2 regions of the Brevibacillus sp. FW306-2-1A-C05A genome follow, and region 2 is predicted to be linked to the other one. Evidence: riboswitches for the same ligand, from Rfam matches in the RefSeq annotation. Region 2 holds a riboswitch; the other holds the start of a gene.
The links. A riboswitch is a leader RNA that binds a small molecule or an ion and turns the genes downstream of it on or off. The one in region 2 is predicted to bind cobalamin.
Positions count from the first base shown of each region.

Region 1: another riboswitch for cobalamin. It lies ahead of cobO (cob(I)yrinic acid a,c-diamide adenosyltransferase); the one in region 2 lies ahead of AC3WJN_RS24555 (energy-coupling factor ABC transporter permease).

Region 1 is NZ_JBYSWV010000016.1:90,941-95,135, reverse strand. Features, by position in the region: partial or broken gene AC3WJN_RS12245 (MFS transporter) at 1-712, opposite strand, end outside; gene AC3WJN_RS12240 (MarR family winged helix-turn-helix transcriptional regulator) at 729-1,148, opposite strand; cobalamin riboswitch at 1,344-1,563, shown strand; gene cobO (cob(I)yrinic acid a,c-diamide adenosyltransferase) at 1,847-2,386, shown strand; gene cobD (threonine-phosphate decarboxylase CobD) at 2,386-3,492, shown strand; gene cobU (bifunctional adenosylcobinamide kinase/adenosylcobinamide-phosphate guanylyltransferase) at 3,489-4,028, shown strand; gene cobS (adenosylcobinamide-GDP ribazoletransferase) at 4,025-4,195, shown strand, end outside.
Region 2 is NZ_JBYSWV010000075.1:6,105-10,299, reverse strand. Features, by position in the region: gene AC3WJN_RS24570 (energy-coupling factor ABC transporter ATP-binding protein) at 1-269, opposite strand, end outside; gene cbiQ (cobalt ECF transporter T component CbiQ) at 274-1,065, opposite strand; gene AC3WJN_RS24560 (energy-coupling factor ABC transporter substrate-binding protein) at 1,062-1,346, opposite strand; gene AC3WJN_RS24555 (energy-coupling factor ABC transporter permease) at 1,343-2,107, opposite strand; cobalamin riboswitch at 2,254-2,450, opposite strand; gene AC3WJN_RS24550 (quinone-dependent dihydroorotate dehydrogenase) at 2,605-3,696, opposite strand; gene AC3WJN_RS24545 (GerAB/ArcD/ProY family transporter) at 3,841-4,195, shown strand, end outside.

The sequences.
Region 1 (4,195 bases), on a different contig from region 2:
GATGAAAAATGGCAAAATCAGAAACCAGAAAGCTTTGGTTGGAAATATCCGCCTGACCGGTTGCCGGCTGGAAGGATGTATTTGTTGTCTTTCATCTGCAATCTGTGGCGACCTCCTATCGGTTGCAACCCCTTTTCGGCAGGATGATTCTTCAGAAGAAACATCATGACGGGAAATACCACGATCAGTAAAAAGAGACCCAATACCGCAACAGCCATTTTCCAGTCAAACCACTGTATGAAAAACAGTGAGGCTGGCACAACTACCATTTGGCCTACGCTAAAGCCAGCCTCTATTACTCCGAATGCGAGTCCACGCCTTTTATTGAACCAATTTGTGACCATAATGGTTGCGGCTACATTGGAGGCACCTCCAACACCAATGGAAGCGAAGACACCATAGAGAATAAACAATTGCCAGAGGGAAGTTACCCATTGCGTGAAAAAATGCTCAGACCAACCAGAAGTGTGCTGCCTAAGAGAATGGACCTGGCACCAAAGCGGTCAATCAACCTGCCTGCTATTGGTTGGGATATGCCATAAATGACAAAACTCAATGTGGAGATGAGAGAAATGGTACCTCGATCCGCGGCAAAGCCATTCTCCCAAGGTTCAATAAATGCTCCGAAAGAAAGTCTTGCTCCTTGCACAGCCAACAATGCGAAAAAGGTGACAAATAAAATGATCCACGCGTAATGCACTTTGCTCTTCACAGGCTCAACGCACTCCTTATGAGTTTAATCCCAATCTGGTCAGCATGTTTTTGAATAATTTCGCTTCTTCTTCACTGAATATGGACATCGCTTCTTGATTCACTTCGTCACTGATCTGATTCAGAGGTTGTTCCAATTCCTTGCCTCGCGGAGTCAGAAAAATCAAGTTCGTCCGGCTATCATTGGGATCGGAACGACGCTCGATGAGCCCCATATTTTGCAGTCGATCGAGCACCCCCGTGATGGTTGCTCCATCCAAGCGAAGCCGACTACCCAATTCCACACCTTTTTGGCCATCTTTTTCCCATAGCGCATGTAATAGAACAAACTGCACGGGAGTAATCCCGTACGGCGATAATTTGGCCTTTTCCATTTGCCAGATTTTTTGATACGCCTTCCCGAGAAGAAACCCATAGCAATCCTCAATCCGATCCATATGTACCTCCAAATATTTTATTGGAAATCGATGTAAGAATAAGATAACACGCACACAAAAGATTTGTGTACAAATAATTAGTTCACAAAACAAAGATCAATGCCCAGTATGTTCCTATCCGCAGCTTTTGCTTGAATCCCCGGTAGCATTTGCTATTATTAAAGCAAGTGCTTGTCATAGAAAAGAACGACATTTGAATATGGTAGAAAAACAGGTCCTTGTTTTTCGCAAGCGATAGTTTGCGAATGCGAGGTTAAAAGGGAAGTTTGGTGAAAAGCCAACGCGGTCCCGCCACTGTAAAAGAGGAGCTCTTCTTCTTGGCAACGGCGCCATCCACTGCACGCCAGCGTGCGGGAAGGAGGAAGAAGAGCGAAGATCCTTGAGCCAGGAGACCTGCCTGTTTTGATGTCCACTGATTTCCTTCGGGTCAAAGGATGAGGTGAGGATTGTTGCAGTCGGCTATCCGCGCTTTGTTTTCCTTGGAGGTTTGGGGAAACAAGGCGTTTTTTTGTACGCGGAAAGCGAAACAGGAAGCAAATCGGCAAACTCTTCACTTTTTCAGTCAGGTAAATAACGAGGCTATGGAAAACATTTGAAATAGGCAACGGAGCCTAAACTGCATTTTTGGAGCGCTGTGCCTCCGAAAATTATTAGGGATGGGCAACGGGGCCTACAGTTTATTTTGGGGGTGAGCGTACTTGAGCAACAAGCGGGGCCTGTTTTTGGTCTACACCGGAGACGGCAAAGGAAAGACAACAGCCGCGGTGGGGCTGGCTGTGCGCGCGACTGGACGAGGCAAAAAGGTCATCATGATCCAGTTCATCAAGTCGCCGGAGCGCACGTACGGAGAGAAAATCATCTTCGACAAGCTGGGCATCGAAATCGTGCAAAAAGGCGTAGGCTTCACCTGGACGAAGACGCCGGAGGAGCATCGCGCGGCGCTGCAGGAAGCGTGGGCGTTCGCCCGGGAAAAGCTCGCTTCGGGCGAGTACGATGTCGTCATTCTCGACGAGCTGAACAATGCGCTGGCGATCGACCGTTTTCCGATTGCGGACGTGCTGCCGCTCGCGGACGTTTTGGAAGCGATTCAAAACAGGCCGAGCCATGTGCATCTGGTCGTGACGGGGCGGAGCGCCAAGCAGGAAATCATCGACATGGCCGATCTCGTGACAGAGATGAAGCCGATCAAGCATTACTACGATGAAGGAATACCAGCGGTGCTGGGGGTAGAGTTTTGATGAACGTACTGGAAGCGTACGGCCACGGCGGAGATTTGCTGACGGCAGCGGACCGCTTTGGGATGGAGCCGGGCCAATTCCTTGATTTCAGTGCCAATATTAACCCGCTGGGCATGCCGGACAGCGTGCGCGAGATGCTTTTGGCCTCGCTGTCTGCCGTGCTGCGTTACCCGGACCCTGGGCATCGCCAGTTTCGCCGGGCGTTGGCGCAGCGGTTGCAGTTGCCAAAGGAATGGCTTTTGCCTGCGAACGGAGCGGCAGAAGCGATGGCGCTCGCGATTCTCGGGCTGCAGCCGCAAACAGTCGGCGTGATTTATCCTTGCTTTTCGGAATATGCAGAGCTTTCCGAGCAGTTTGGCGCAACCGTCATCGGCTGCTACGGAAAAGAAGAGAACGGCTACAAGGCCGACAGCGCCGAGCTGTACCGTCTGTTCGAACAGGCTGATCTGGTGTTTGTCGGCTCGCCGAACAATCCGACTGGCATCTTGTATGAGCCACAGGAGCTGTTGCAGATGGCGGACTGGACGGCCCAGACCGATACGTGGCTGGTCGTGGACGAGGCGTTTCTCGATTTTGTGGAAGAAAGCCGCCAGTTTACGCTGGCAAGTCGGCTGGAGCGCTTTCCCCGCGTCATTTTGCTGCGGTCGATGACGAAAATGTACGCGATCCCCGGCTTGCGTCTCGGATACGCGATCGCCCAGCCTGACGCGATTGCGAAAATGCGCGCGAAGCAGGTGAGCTGGAGCGTGAATGCGCTTGCGCTTTTGGCGGGGGAGCTGTGCTTGCAAGAGCATGAGTACGAGCGGCGGACACGCAGCCTGGTCGCCAGGGAGCGCGCTGGCCTGGTCGCGTTTATTCGCGGGGAGCTGGGCTGGAAGGTCTGGCCGGGGGAGGCGAACTTTTTGCTGCTTCGCTCGCCGGAGGGCTTGCCAGCCGCACAACTGCAAGAGCGGCTCGGCAAAAAAGGCGTGCTGATTCGCAGTTGCGCCATGTATCCCGGATTGACGGCGCATGACGTGCGCATCGCCGTTCGCGGGCCAGAAGACAATGCGCGCTTGATCGCGGCCTTGCGCGAGGTACACAGCGAAGGGAGCGGGGAGCGATGAGTCTTGTGCTGGTGACAGGCGGCGTGCGCTCGGGAAAAAGCCGCTTTGCGGAAGAACTGGCGCAACAGGCCGGAGAGCGCGTCCTGTACGTGGCGACGGGTCAGGCGTGGGACGAGGAAATGCGGCAGCGGATCGAGCGGCACAAGGAGCGGCGGCCGAAGCAGTGGGGCAGCGTGGAGGTCGGCGAGCGGCTGTGCGACTACGAGCCTGCTAGCACACCTTACGACGTCGTGCTGATCGATTGCCTGTCGACGTGGGTGAGCAATCGGCTGATGAGCGTCGAGGAAGCAGAGTGGCGAAGCGAGGCGCACACAGAGGCGCTGCTTGCGGAGGCAGAGGCGTGGCTTGGGCTTGTCCGGCGCTCCCCGCAAAAAGTGATTGCGGTCACAAGCGAGGTCGGGCTGGGCGGTGTCGCCATGAATCGGCTCGGCCGCTGGTTCGCAGACGCGCTGGGCGACGTCAACCAGCGGGCTGCGCGTCAGGCAGAGAAGGTCTACGCGGTCATGGCCGGAATCCCGTGGAGGATCAAAGGATGAATGCATTTTGGCACGCGATCGCCTTTTTCACCCGGATTCCGGTTCCGTGGCTGCGCCCGTCCGACGAGGCGTGGAAAAAAAGCGTCAACTGGTATCCGGCAGTCGGGCTGGTCATAGGTATTTTGCTATGGGGAGTCCACCAGACGGGGCTTGTGCTCTTTAGCCCG
Region 2 (4,195 bases):
TGAAAGACCAGCCCGACTTTTTGCGTCATCTCTTGCAAGGCAGCGCGTTTGTAGCTGAGGGGCGTTCCTCGCCACAGCACTTGCCCTTGCTGCGGCTGGATGATGCCGTTCCCGTGCAAAAACAAGGTGGACTTGCCGCAGCCGTTTCGCCCGAGCAAGGCGCATTTTTTCCCCTCCGGAATGCCCAGGGACAACCCTTTCAGGACAGGGCCACGGCCGCCTGGATAGGCGTAGTGCAAATCAACAAATTCCAACAGCCATGATGTCAAAGCATTACCCTCCTGTCCACCACTCCAGCAAAATCAGCAAAATACAGCCTGCGATTGACTCTGCTTCATATCGGCCGGAGCGAGAATGAGTGTGCAAGGAAAGCACCTGCAGGCTTTCCCCGAAGCCTCTCGCTGCCATCCCTTTGTACAGCGCATCGTACTTGCGCATGGACCTGACGAACAACTGCGCGGCCAGTCCGCTCGCATCCCGCAGCATCGCCCGGAACCCGCGATGGCCTCCGCGCGCGCGCTGGGCAATCCACAGTTGATGAGAGACGCCAAGCAGCACGAAAATAAAACGGTACATAATCATGAGCAAATCCGTCACGATGACCGGAAGTTTCAGCTTGCGCAGCACTTGCAAAATCTCGGCAAACGGCACGGTAAACAAGACAAAAGCAAAGCAGGCGAGGCTGGCCATCGTCCGCCAAAAAAGCAGCCACACCTTGTCGAGCGCGCTTGCCGGAACGTAGACCAGATACGGCCCGATCTTCCACGCCGCAACTGCCTGGACGCCCGCCCCTGCATCCGCTCTTACTGCTTCCAGCAACAGCGCCGGAAGCCCCAGGACAAAAAACGACAGGGACAGGATGAAAAATCCGAAATAGAAACGGACGGGAATACGGGCATACACCATTACCCATACTCCCATCCATAGACAAATCGCCATCTGCAACCATTCATGTCCCGTCAAAACGAGCAAAATCAGCACGCCCGCAAACAGGAGCTTGTGCTCAGGCGGCAAAAATCGCAGCCGGTTTTGATAGGAAAGCGAATCAAGCTGCTGCCAATTCATTTTTTATGCTTATCCAGCCGGCCCTTGTACAATCCCACGGCATAGCCGACAACGCCCGCCCCGAGCGCCGCTTGCACCGCGAACAGCAAGCTCTCTGTCTCGCCGCCTGGCGGTTCAAGCAGCGGCTCGAACCACGGCTCGTAAGCAGGGGCGATTTCCTTGATCGCTTCCTCAGCCGCTCCATCTGCTCCCCCGAACTCCGAATCCTGCACCAACAGCAACGGCACAACCGCCAGCAAGACTACGCCCAGGAGCAGCAGCCAGTTCATCCCTTTTTTCACAGCGATTCCTCCCGTTTCAGCAGGCGAAGTTGCGCCAGCTCTTTTGCATTGTAAGACTGCAGCCAGTTCCAGACGAGCACGGTCAAAAGCCCTTCGCTGATCGCCAACGGAACCTGGGTGATGGCAAAAATTCCTGCGAATTTCGCGAACGATGCCATAACGCCGCCGGATTCAGCCGGGAAAGCCAAAGCCAACTGCACGGAGGCCACGACATAAGTAGCCAAGTCTGCGAGCGCAGCAGCAGCGAATACGGCCAAACGCTGTCCGCCGTTTCCGCGCACGATCAGGCGATAGACGCCGTAAGCTACCATCGGCCCTACTACTGCCATGGACACCGCATTGGCTCCAAGCGTCGTCAGCCCTCCATGCGCCAAAAGCAGCGCCTGGAACAGCAGCACCAGGCTGCCGAGCACGGACATGACCCACGGGCCAAACATGATCGCGCCAAGCCCGGTTCCCGTCGGGTGCGAGCTGCTGCCCGTCACCGAAGGAATTTTCAGCGCGGACAACACAAAGGCAAACGCGCCGGATACGCCGATCAGCAGCTTCATTTGCGGATGCTCCTTGACGATTTTGTTCAAGGAACGAATGCCGAGAATAAAAAATGGAATAAATACTACCCACCAAAACAGCGCCCAGCCCAGCGGCAAATATCCTTCCATGATGTGCATCGCGTGGGACGTCTGCGGTTCATTTACGAGAAAATAAAGGACAAAGCCTGCAATCAACAGACAGGTCGAAACGAAACGGGATCGATTCAAGACATTTCCTCCTCCTTTGCTGTTCTTTCTTTTTTCACCAACAAAAAAACCTCATCCGCTAGCAGACGAGGTATGCGCACAAAAACAACAGACCGTTGGCACAGTCCTATTGCTTCGTATTCACCGCTCCTTTCCGCGAAGGTATTCCTGGGTGTGGCAAGTAGGTAGGTCTCCTGGCTTTCAGCTCATCGCGCTCTTTGTCCTTCCCCATATGAATATGAGTGGCTCTATCTCAAAGAGAACTCCCTGATTACAGTGGCGGGACCGCTCGGGACTTTCACCCGATTCCCTGTTACCCTTTATGCGGCTTGCACATAAAGGCACCTATCGCCGACGATATGCAATTGTTAGATAGTTCTTGCTTGTCCCACATTATTATACAGAATCAAGGGAAAAAGCGGAAGAATATAATCAGCGGCGTATAACTGCGTAAAAAAACCGATGCCCCGCCATTCCGGGAGTCATCGGTCTTTGTTGCATCCGCTTCTTTTTTATGCTTACGACCTGGCGTCCACGCCGACCGCTTCGCTGATGTGGGAAAAGCCGTCGCGCTTCAACAGTTGCAAAAGCTTTTTGTTGATTTGCTTGGAGATGCCCGGGCCTTGATAAATCATTCCGGTGTACACTTGCACGAGACTTGCGCCCGCCCGGATTTTCGCGTACGCATCTTCCCCCGTGAAAATGCCCCCTACGCCAATGATCGGCACCTTGTCGCCCACTTCCTGGTAAATTTCTTTTACCCAGGCAGTCGAACGCTCTGTCAGCGGTTTTCCGCTCAGTCCTCCCGCTTCCTCGGCATAGTGATGCCCTTGAACGGCTTCACGCGACAAGGTCGTATTGGTGGCAATAATGCCGGAAATGCCCTCTTCCACCGCTCCTTGCACGACATCGCGCATGTGCTCGTCGGACATGTCGGGGGCTACTTTGAGCAGAATCGGCTTTTTCTGAATGCCGCGCACTTCCATTTCCGCCGCTTTTTCGCGCACCGCCCGCACCAGCAGCCGCATGCTCTCGGTTTCCTGCAAATCGCGAAGATTGGGCGTATTCGGAGAGCTGATATTAATGACGAAATAATGGCCGTACGAATAGAGCATGTCCAGGCATTTGATATAGTCAGAAGCCGCTTCCTCATTGGGAGTGACTTTGTTTTTGCCAATGTTGATCCCGATCGGAACATCGGAATACGCGTAATCGACCAGATGCTGCGAAGCCAAATAAGCACCGTGGTTGTTGAAGCCCATCCGGTTGATGATCGCCTCGTGCTCAGGCAGGCGAAACAGGCGCGGCCGCGGATTGCCCGGCTGTCCTTGCGGGGTCAATGTCCCGACTTCCACGAACCCGAACCCGAGCGCACCCAGTGCATGATACACTTCGGCATTTTTGTCAAAACCGGCGGCGAGCCCTACCGGATTGGGAAACGTCATTCCCCACAGCTTTGTGGCAAGACGCTCGTCCTTCACCTGAAACATCATTCGCAGCAAGCTTTTTCCCGGAGCAGAATCTTCCACCAGCTTCAGGGCACCAACCGTTCTTTCATGAATCTCTTCCGTATCCATCTGGAACAGATATTTTCTAATGAGCTTATACATCCCGGCTGCACTCCTTACTCCATTTTTACCTCATTGTAGAATACCACACTTTATTTATCGTGGGCTAACCTTTATACGCGATACATATTTCCAGCCGGGCAAACAAACCATAACAAAACCACCAAGTCGGGGGGACGTTGGTTCATGAAAGCAGACGGAAAAATCGGGATTGGCCAAGCGATCATGGTGATGATGCTGTCGATCGGAATCACCAATCATGTCACCCTTATCCCCCTGCTGCTCAGCAAAGCCGGGCGCGATGCCTGGCTGAGTGTCATCTTTGGCATGATCCCCTTTTGTGTTTGGGCGTACGCGCTCTATTTCATCAACAGCCGCATCGGACAGCAGTCGTTGTCCCACTGGCTCTTGCTCCGGTCCGGAAAAGCCGTCCGCTTCCTGCTGCTCATCCCCATCATGCTCTGCCTGTACATGATGGCACTCGTCAATCTGGTTGATACCCAAACGTGGACAACCGTCAACTATTTGCCGCAGACGCCCG